DNA from 2 places in the Plantactinospora sp. KLBMP9567 genome. Region 1 is predicted to be linked to the other one. Evidence: riboswitches for the same ligand, from Rfam matches in the RefSeq annotation. Region 1 holds a riboswitch; the other holds the start of a gene.
The links. A riboswitch is a leader RNA that binds a small molecule or an ion and turns the genes downstream of it on or off. The one in region 1 is predicted to bind thiamine pyrophosphate.
Positions count from the first base shown of each region.

Region 2: another riboswitch for thiamine pyrophosphate. It lies ahead of R6Y94_RS26655 (ECF transporter S component); the one in region 1 lies ahead of thiE (thiamine phosphate synthase).

Region 1 is NZ_JAWQRR010000016.1:156,209-160,676, forward strand. Features, by position in the region: gene R6Y94_RS12175 (thiazole synthase) at 1-765, opposite strand, end outside; gene thiS (sulfur carrier protein ThiS) at 771-971, opposite strand; gene thiO (glycine oxidase ThiO) at 982-2,142, opposite strand; partial or broken gene thiE (thiamine phosphate synthase) at 2,322-2,930, opposite strand; TPP riboswitch at 2,934-3,044, opposite strand; gene R6Y94_RS12195 (ThuA domain-containing protein) at 3,421-4,468, shown strand, end outside.
Region 2 is NZ_JAWQRR010000037.1:17,101-21,568, forward strand. Features, by position in the region: gene R6Y94_RS26645 (energy-coupling factor transporter transmembrane component T) at 1-215, opposite strand, end outside; gene R6Y94_RS26650 (ABC transporter ATP-binding protein) at 212-1,717, opposite strand; gene R6Y94_RS26655 (ECF transporter S component) at 1,817-2,407, opposite strand; TPP riboswitch at 2,484-2,591, opposite strand; gene R6Y94_RS26660 (SIS domain-containing protein) at 2,723-3,472, shown strand; gene R6Y94_RS26665 (DUF6328 family protein) at 3,616-4,122, shown strand; gene R6Y94_RS26670 (hypothetical protein) at 4,348-4,468, shown strand, end outside.

The sequences.
Region 1 (4,468 bases):
CCGGGGGATCCGTCCCGCACCGGCGGCCAGCCGGCCGGCCTCGACGGCGAACCGCATGGCGGTGGCCATCCGTACCGGGTCGGCCGCCCGGGTCACCGCGCTGGCCAGCATCACCGCGTCGCAGCCGAGCTCCATCGCCAGGGCCGCGTCCGAGGCGGTGCCGACGCCCGCGTCCAGGATCACCGGTACGTCCACGTTCTGCCGCAGCAGCCGCAGGTTGTGCGGGTTGGTGATGCCCAGCCCGGAGCCGATCGGCGCACCCGCCGGCATCACCGCGGCACAGCCGAGGTCCTGCATCCGGCGGGCCAGCACCGGGTCGTCGGTGACGTACGGCAGCACCGTGAACCCGTCGGCGACCAGCCGCTCGGCGGCGGTGGCCAGCTCGACCGCGTCGGGCAGCAGGGTCCGCTCGTCGCCGATCACCTCCAGCTTGACCCACGACGTCTCGAACGCCTCCCGGGCGAGCTGCGCCACGGTGACCGCCTCGGCGGCGGTACGGCATCCAGCGGTGTTCGGCAGCAGCCGTACGCCGCACCGGTTGAGCACCTCCAGCACCCCGCCGCCCATGGTGGCGCTGCTGTCGATCCGGCGCAGCGAGACGGTGACCAGTTCGCTCCCGCTGGCCCGGATCGTCTGCTCCAGGACGTACGGGCTGATCGCCCCGCCGGTGCCGAGGATCAGCCGGGAGTGGAACTTCTCACCCGCGAGCACGAACCCGGGTTCGGGATCGGGAAGTGGTTCGGGATCGGGAAGTACGGACGACATTCCGGTCACCCGCCCTGGGCCGCGGTCAGCACCTCGACCCGGTCGCCGTCCCGGAGCAGCCGGGCCGGCCAGCCGCCGCGCGGCACCACCTCGCCGTTCACCGCGACCGCCACGCCCCGGTGTGCGCTGGTGATCTGCTCCACCAGGTCCGCCACGGTCAACTCGCCGGGCAGCCGCTGTTCGACCCCGTTCACGGTCAGCTCCACCGCGTCCTCCCTACCTGGTCGTTCCGTCGTCCGGTCCCGGCGTCCCGCCGAGCCCCGGTCCGCCGCCACCGGCCGCCGGAGTGCCGAACCGGGCCGGCGACAGCGGCGCGAGCGCCGGATCCGGCACTCCGGTGGCGAGCAGATCGGCGATCAGGTCGGCGGTGAGCGGGGTGAGCACGATGCCGTGCCGGAAGTGCCCGGCCGCGACCAGCACTTCGGGCCGGTCCGGCACCGGGCCGAGCAGTGGTGCGTTGTCCGGCGTACCGGGGCGCAGCCCGGAGCGCGCCTCGACCAGCTCGTACTCGGTCAGTTCCGGGATCACGTCGGTGGCGGCCCGGAGCAGGTCGAGTACCGCTCCGGCGGTGACGTCGAGGTCGGCGCGCTCCTCGACGGTGGCCCCGACCACCACCTCGCCGTCGATCCGGGGCACCAGATAGACGTGCCGGCCGTCGGCGTGGCCCCGGATCACGTGCCGGAAGCCGGGTGTCGTGCCGCCGGGCGCCCGCAGCCGCAGGATCTGCCCCTTCACCGGCCGGACCGGCAGGCCGGTCAGCGCCGCCGTGCCGCAGCCGGCCGCGACCACCGTCGCCGCCGCCTCCAGTTCCGTGAGGTCCCGGACCGGCCGCGGCAGCAGGGTCACCCCGGCGCGTTCGACGGCGACCCGCAGCGCGGCGACCAGCCGGCGCGGGTCGACCTGGTGGTCGCCGGGGGCGAGCGCGCCACCGCGTAGCCGGGTGGCCAGCAACGGTTCACGGTCCCGCAGCTCCGCCGGCCGCAGCGGGGTCACCGGCAGCCCCAACTCCCGCTGGTACGTCCAGAGCCGTTCCGCCTCGGCCAGGTCGTCGGAGGTGAGCGCGACGGTCAGCGTCCCCTCGGTCCGGTAGCCCAGGTCCAGCCCGGTGTACTCGGCGAGTTCGGCGGCGAAGCCCGGCCAGCGGGCCGCGGACTCGACAAGCAGTCCGGTCAGCACCCGCTCGCCGAAGTAGGTCTCGGCGACCGGGGCGAGCATTCCGGCCGCCACATCGGAGGCGCCCGAGCCGGGCGTGGCGTCGTACACACTGACCCGCATGCCCCGGGCGGCGCAGCGCCAGGCGACGGCGAGCCCGATCGGCCCACCGCCCACCACCGCCACGTCCGCCCGGCCGCCCCCTACCGTTGAACCTTTTTCCACCTCCCCCTGCGGTCCGGCGGACCGCAAGGTCGGACGCGGTACGTGGGCGCCGCGCGGTACAGGTTGAAAAGGGTTCATCCCTGGGCCCCCGCACCCCGACCGGAGAGCGGGGAACCGCGCCGGGGGTCCCACCCCGGCAATGTTCCCCGTTCCGGATCGGGTGGGGGCGGATCGGTGTGCAGGGCGGTGAGGAGGGCGACGGTGGCTTGGGCCGGGTTGGCGGCGCCGGAGACGGCCCCCACCACGGCCACCCCGTACGCCCCGGCGGCCAGCAGCGCGGGTATCCGCTCGGCGGTGATCCCGCCGATCGCGATCACCGGTACCGGCACCGCGGAGGCGACCCGGCGGATCCCCTCCGGGCCGATCGGCGCGGGCAGCCCGTCCTTGGTGGAGGTGGCGTGGCAGGGGCCGACGCCGAGGTAGCTGGCGCCGGCCGCGACCGCCGCCGCACCGGTGGCCGGGTCCCGGGCGGTCGCGCCGAGCACGGCGGTCGGGCCGAGCACCCGACGGGCGGCGTCGACCGGCAGGTCCCGGGCGCCGACGTGCCCGCCCGCCGCACCGATCGCCAGCGCGAGGTGCAGCCGGTCGTTGACCAGGCAGCACGCCCCGGCGGCGGCACACCGGCGGGCGACCTCGGCGGCCAGCTCGTACGCCGTCCGGTCGTCGATGTCGTCCTCGACCCGGACCTGTACGACCAGTTCGGGGCCGGCGACCGAGAGGGCCGCGTCGACCACCGCGAGCGGGTCCCGCCCCGGCCGGGTGTCGGTGATGAGGTGAAGTCGTCCGATGTGTAGCACGGCAACGCTCCTCCCTGCGCCGGCATTACCCGGATCAGGTTCGACGGTCGGGGGCTCGACAGCCCCCCTCTCAGCCCGGTCCACCGGGCTCCCGTGGGTTACTTGTCGGCGAGCGTACGCGCCTGGTCACGGATCCGTAAAGGGCCGTGACAAATCGCACAGTGTCAGCTCTCGACCACGTACCGCCCGTTCCGGGCCAGGCGGCTGGCGGCTGGCGGCTGGCGGCTGGCGGCTGGCGGCTGGCGGCTGGCGGAAATGTCTGTCCTATCCGGATCATTCGCGCTCGTTACGCAACCGTTACCCGAATTAACCTCACCGCCTTATTCCTAGCGGCCAGCAGGCGGCCCTAATTTGTTCAACCACAAGGCAAAATTCGATGGCCGGCGCTTCGGCGAGCTCCGGGCGTACCTCCACCCCCGTGGCGGTCTTCGGCGTACCGACCCGGGATCCCCCTGTCCTCACCGGACCAAGGAGATCCTCCGTGTCCAGTCCCGGCCGCTCCGGCGGCGCATCGCACCCCCCGCAACCGCATCGCAGACTCCGTCGCGGCCTGGTCGGCGCCGCCACGGCCGTGCTCCTCGGCACGACCGCGCTGACCGCCACCCCGGCCTCGGCCGCCCCGGCGGTCCTCCCCCAGACGCTGGCACCGGTCAAGAAGGCACCGGCAGTTGAACCGGCCCCCGAGGCCGAATCCTTCAGTGTGCTGGTCTTCTCCAAGACGGCCGGCTTCCGGCACGACTCCATCCCGGCCGGCATCGCCGCCATCCAGCAGCTCGGTGCGGAGCACGGGTTCACCGTCGACGCGACCGAGGACTCGACGGCGTTCACCGACGCCAACCTCGGCAGGTACCAGGCGGTGATCTGGCTCTCCACCACCGGCGACGTGCTGAATGCGGAGCAGCAGGCCGCGTTCGAGCGCTACATCAAGGCCGGCGGCGGATACGCGGGCGTGCACGCCGCCTCGGACACCGAGTACGACTGGCCGTGGTACGGCGAGCTGGTCGGGGCGTACTTCGCGTCGCACCCGGCGAACCAGCAGGCCACGATCAAGGTCGAGGACCACGCGCACGAGTCCACGAACGACCTGCCGGCGCAGTGGTCCCGGTACGACGAGTGGTACAACTTCCGCGACAACCCGCGCGGCGACGTGCACGTACTCGCCTCGCTGGACGAGACCAGCTACGCCCCCGGCGCCGGGGCGATGGGCCATGACCACCCGTTCGCCTGGTGCCAGGAGTACGACGGCGGCCGGGCCTGGTACACGGCCGGCGGCCACACCCAGCAGTCGTACGCCGAGCCGGAGTTCCTCGACCACCTGCTCGGCGGCATCCAGACCGCGGCCGGTGCCGTGGAGGCCGACTGCTCCGCCTCGCTGACGAGCAGCTTCGAGAAGATCACCCTGGACAGCAACACCAACAACCCGATGGAGCTGGACGTCGCCGCCGACGGGCGGGTCTTCTACATCGAACGGGACGGCCGGGTCCAGATCATCAAGCCGGACACCGGCACCACGGTCACCGCCGCCGACC
Region 2 (4,468 bases), on a different contig from region 1:
AGTAGCAGTGGCCAGGCCCGCCGGGCCAGTGCCGCGTACCGGAGGCCGAAGAGCGGCACCACGGCGAGCTCGAACCCGATCGCCACCGCCGGGGCCACCGGGTCCACCGTGGCGATCAGCGCGACCGAGACGACCAGCGCGGCGGCGACCTTCGCCACCGGGTTGCGCCGGGCCAGCGGTGCGTCGGGGGCGGCGATCGGCTGGTACGGGATCACCCGGCCCGCCCCGCCGATCCGGTCCCGGCCCGATCCGCCGCTGCTCCGCCAGCCTGGCCCGCCGACCCGGTGCCGCCCGGTCCCGGCGCTTCGCCGCCGAGCCGGATCGTCCGGTCGGCCAGCGCGGCAACGAAGTCGGCGTCGTGGGTGACGGTGACGATGCCGTGCCCGCCGTCCCGCAGCCCGGCGAGCAGGTCGACCAGTTCAAGCCAGGTGCGCCGGTCCTGGCCGAAGGTCGGCTCGTCCAGCACCAGCAGCCGGGGGGCGGTGGCCAGCGCCGTCGCCACGCTCAGCCGCCGTGCCTGGCCACCGGAGAGGGTGTACGGGTTGGCCGCCGCCAGCCGGTCCAGCCGGAGCCGGACCAGCAGCTCCTCCACCACCGACCGGACCACCGCCTCGGACTGGCCGGTCCGGCGCGGCCCGAGCGCCAGCTCCTCGAAGACCGTGCTGCGGACGAACTGATGCTCCGGGTCCTGGAAGACCGAGCCGATCCGGCCGGCCAGCACCGGCGCCCGCCACCGGTGCGGCGCGGTGCCGGCGTGCCGGCCGGCCAGTGCCGGGGAAGCCGACAGCCGGCCGGTGCCGGGCCGGAGCAGCCCGCCGAGCAGCAGCGCCAGGGTGGACTTGCCGGCACCGTTGGGACCGAGCACGGCGAGCGCCTCGCCGGCACGTACCCGCAGGTCGGTGCCTGCCAGCCGGGGCGGCAGGCCGAGCCGGTCGGCGGTGAGCAACAGGTCGCCGGGGCCGGTCGCGGCCTGGCGCGGTGCCGGCGGCGGCCCCGGCACCCAGACCCCGGCGGCGGCCAGCGCCGGGCCGTGCGCCGCGAAGACCTCCGCCGGGCGGCCGTCGGCCCGCACCCCGGCACCCGGTTCGAGTACCACCACCCGGTCGACCAGCGGCAGCGCCTCCGACACCCGGTGCTCGACCAGGATCAGTGTGGTGTCGTCGTCGACCGCCGTCCGGACCGCGTCCCGGACCAGGGTCGCCCCGACCGGATCCAGGTTGGCGGTCGGCTCGTCGAGCAGCAGCAGTCCGGGCCGCAGCGCCAGTACCCCGGCCAGGGCGAGCCGCTGCTGCTCGCCGCCGGAGAGCGCGGCGGTGGACCGGTCCAGCCCGTACGGGAAGCCGACCCGGGCCAGTGCCTCGGTGACCCGGGGCCAGATCTCCTCCGCCGGAACGCCCCGGTTCTCCAGGCCGAACGCCATGTCGTCGCCGGCCCGGGCCATTACGAGTTGGGTCTGCGGGTCCTGGAAGACGATGCCGACCCGCTCCCGGGCCTTGCGCGGGTCGAGCCCGTCGATCTCGACGGTGCCCTCCTGTTCGCCGGAGTCCTCGGCGAGCAGCCCGGCCAGCGCCGCCAGCAGCGTGCTCTTGCCGGCACCGGAGGCGCCGAGCAGGAGTACCCGCTCGCCGTGTCCGATCTGCAGGTCGAGGTCGCGGACCGCCCAGGCCCGGCGGCCGGCGTGCCGCCAGCCGAAGCCGCGCAGCCGTACCTCACTCATGACGGCACTCCGCTGCGCTCCGTGCCGTCATGAGGCTCATCCGCACTGAGCTGGCTGATTCGCTCGCTCCGCTCACTCATGACGGCACCACCGCGCCGCTCACACGGCGGTACGCTCGCGGCCGGCCGGGAACCGGTCCAGCGCTCCGGTCTGGGCCAGTGCCCGGGTGAGCGCCCAGCCGCCGGCACCGGCCAGCACCGCCGAGCTGAGCACGGTGAACAGGAAAACCGGCAGCCGGAACGAGTCGAAGTCGTACTCGGAGTAGTAGCGGATCTGGTCGAAGATCGCGGCGGCGAGCCCGGCCAGCAGACCGGAAGTGACCGCCACCGGCAGCCGGAACGAGCGGTATCCGACGGCGAGGAACGCCGCCTCCGCGCCGACGCCCTGGGCGAGCCCCTGCAGGATCGCGACGGTGCCCCACTGGCTGCCCAGCAACACCGATACGAAGGCGGCGAGGAACTCGCAGTACAGTGCCGCACCCGGCTTGCGGATCACCAGGCCGCCGAGTACCCCGGGCACCAGCCAGATGCCGTAGATGACGGCCTGGGCCGGCGGGAAGAACGTGAACGCGCCCTCGGTGGCGCTCCACACCAGGTTCCAGGCCCAGAAGATGACCCCGAACGCGACCGCGATGACCGAGGCGACAACGATGTCGACGGTGCGCCATCTGGTGGTGGTGGACGGACTCATGAGCGTGCCTCCCAGTCGCGTGGCGAACCAGGCAAGACGCACGCCGCAACCCGGGACGGCCCGGACTGCGGCGCGGCTGGAGACTCGACCGAACTCCCTGCGCTGGCATTACCCAGATCAGGTTCGAGGGTCTGCGGGTGTGTCACCCGCACTCTCAGCGCTGTGCGCTCCCCTGTCGGATGTGCTGTTGTTGCGCAGACGGTACACCGGAAGCCGCTGTGCCGACAGCGGTGGAGCCGGTGGATGTGGTGGTGCCCACGATGTCACGGGATAGGGTGGATGGCCCAGATCAACATCTCGAAGGGACGTTCCGGCGTGACACTCAGCCCCGAGGGCTATCTCGACGTGGTCACCGAGACGATCGGCCGGGTGGCGTACGCCGCCCGGAACGGCGTACGCCGGGCGGCCGACCTGGTCACCGACGCGCTCCGGGCGGGTGGCGTGGTGCAGGCGTTCGGCACCGGCCACTCCGAGGCGCTGGCCATGGAGATCGCCGGCCGGGCCGGCGGACTGGTCCCGACGAACCGGATCGCGCTGCGCGACCTGGTGTTGCGCGGTGGCGAGCCGGTCGACATCCTCGGCCCCACCCTGGAACGGGACCCGACCGTGGCCCGCCGGCTCTACGAGCTGACCCCGATCGACCCCCGGGACGTCTTCGTGATCGCCTCGAACTCCGGGGTGAACGGCACCGTCGTCGAGTTCGCGTCGCTGGTGAAGGAGCACGGCCACGGGCTGATCGCGATCACCTCGCATCAGCACTCGGCCCGGGTTGCGTCCCGGCATCCCTCCGGACGCAAGTTGAGTGATCTCGCCGACGTGGTGCTCGACAACGGCGCCCCGTACGGCGACGCGACGCTGCCGCTGCCCGGTGGCGGTGCGGTCGGCGCGGTGTCGTCGATCACCGCCGCACTCCTCGCCCAGCAGGTCGTGGTGGAGGTGGTCCGTCGGCTGGTCGAGGCGGGGGAGACGGCCCCGGTCTACCTCTCGGCGAACATTCCGGACAGCGACGAGCACAACAACACCCTCGAAGCCCGGTACGCCGGCCGGATCCGCCGGGGCGGCTGACCCCGGGTACCTCAGATCTCCGGCGCCGTCCGGTTTGCCGTCGGTACCGCCGCCGCGTCCGCTGTCGAGGCTTCCTTGCGTTTCACCTACGGCCGGTTCGGGCACACTGCTGCGAACTTCGACCGGAGCGGGAGGTGGCCCAGGTGGCCGTCGAGACGGAGAAGCAGCGTTGGCAGCGCAACTTCGCCGACCTGTTGCAGGAACTGCGGGTGGCGCAGACCGGGGTGCAGATCCTGTTCGCCTTCCTGCTCACCCTGCCCTTCAGCAGCGGTTTCCCGCGAGCCACCACGTTCCAGAAGGACACCTACGTCGTCGCGCTGCTGTCGGCGGCGGCCGCCACCGCGTTGATCATCTCGCCGGTCGCCTTCCACCGGGCGCTCTTTCGACAGGGGCGCAAGCCGGAACTGGTCCGCTTCGCGCACGGCATGGCGACCGGCGGGCTGGCCTTCATGCTGGTCTCGATGGTCAGCTCGGTGCTGCTGATCACCGACTTCCTGCTGCCCCGAGCGGTGGCGTTCGTCCTCAGCGGGCTGACCGGGCTCTGGTTCCTGACCTTCTGGGCCGTGCTGCCGTCCCTGCGCCGCAACTGGGGCGAGGCCGACGAGGACGACGAGGAGCCGGTCGCCGCCCGCCCCGACGCGGTCGACTGAACACATCCCGCCAGGCCGTCGAATGTCGCTTTGCGTAATCCATACTGGACAGTATCTATGATCATTCGATCGGCCCGTCTACTGTGGCCGATCGGAGGAAACGCACCAGCTAGTCGCCACTTTTTTGATCATCGGCATCTTCGTCCGGGCGGGTCGCCCCCTACACCGAGGCCCTTGACGGAGAGTTATACCCGGAACGACAACTACGGACCGCGAGAGGCGAGGATGAGCGAGGTTCTGGGGGGACTGTCGACCGGGAGCTCGGTGGCAGTGCTGGTGGGCCTGGTCGGGGGGTTGGGGCTGCTGGTTCGGGGCTTTCTGCGGCACCGCGGCCAGGTACAGGCGG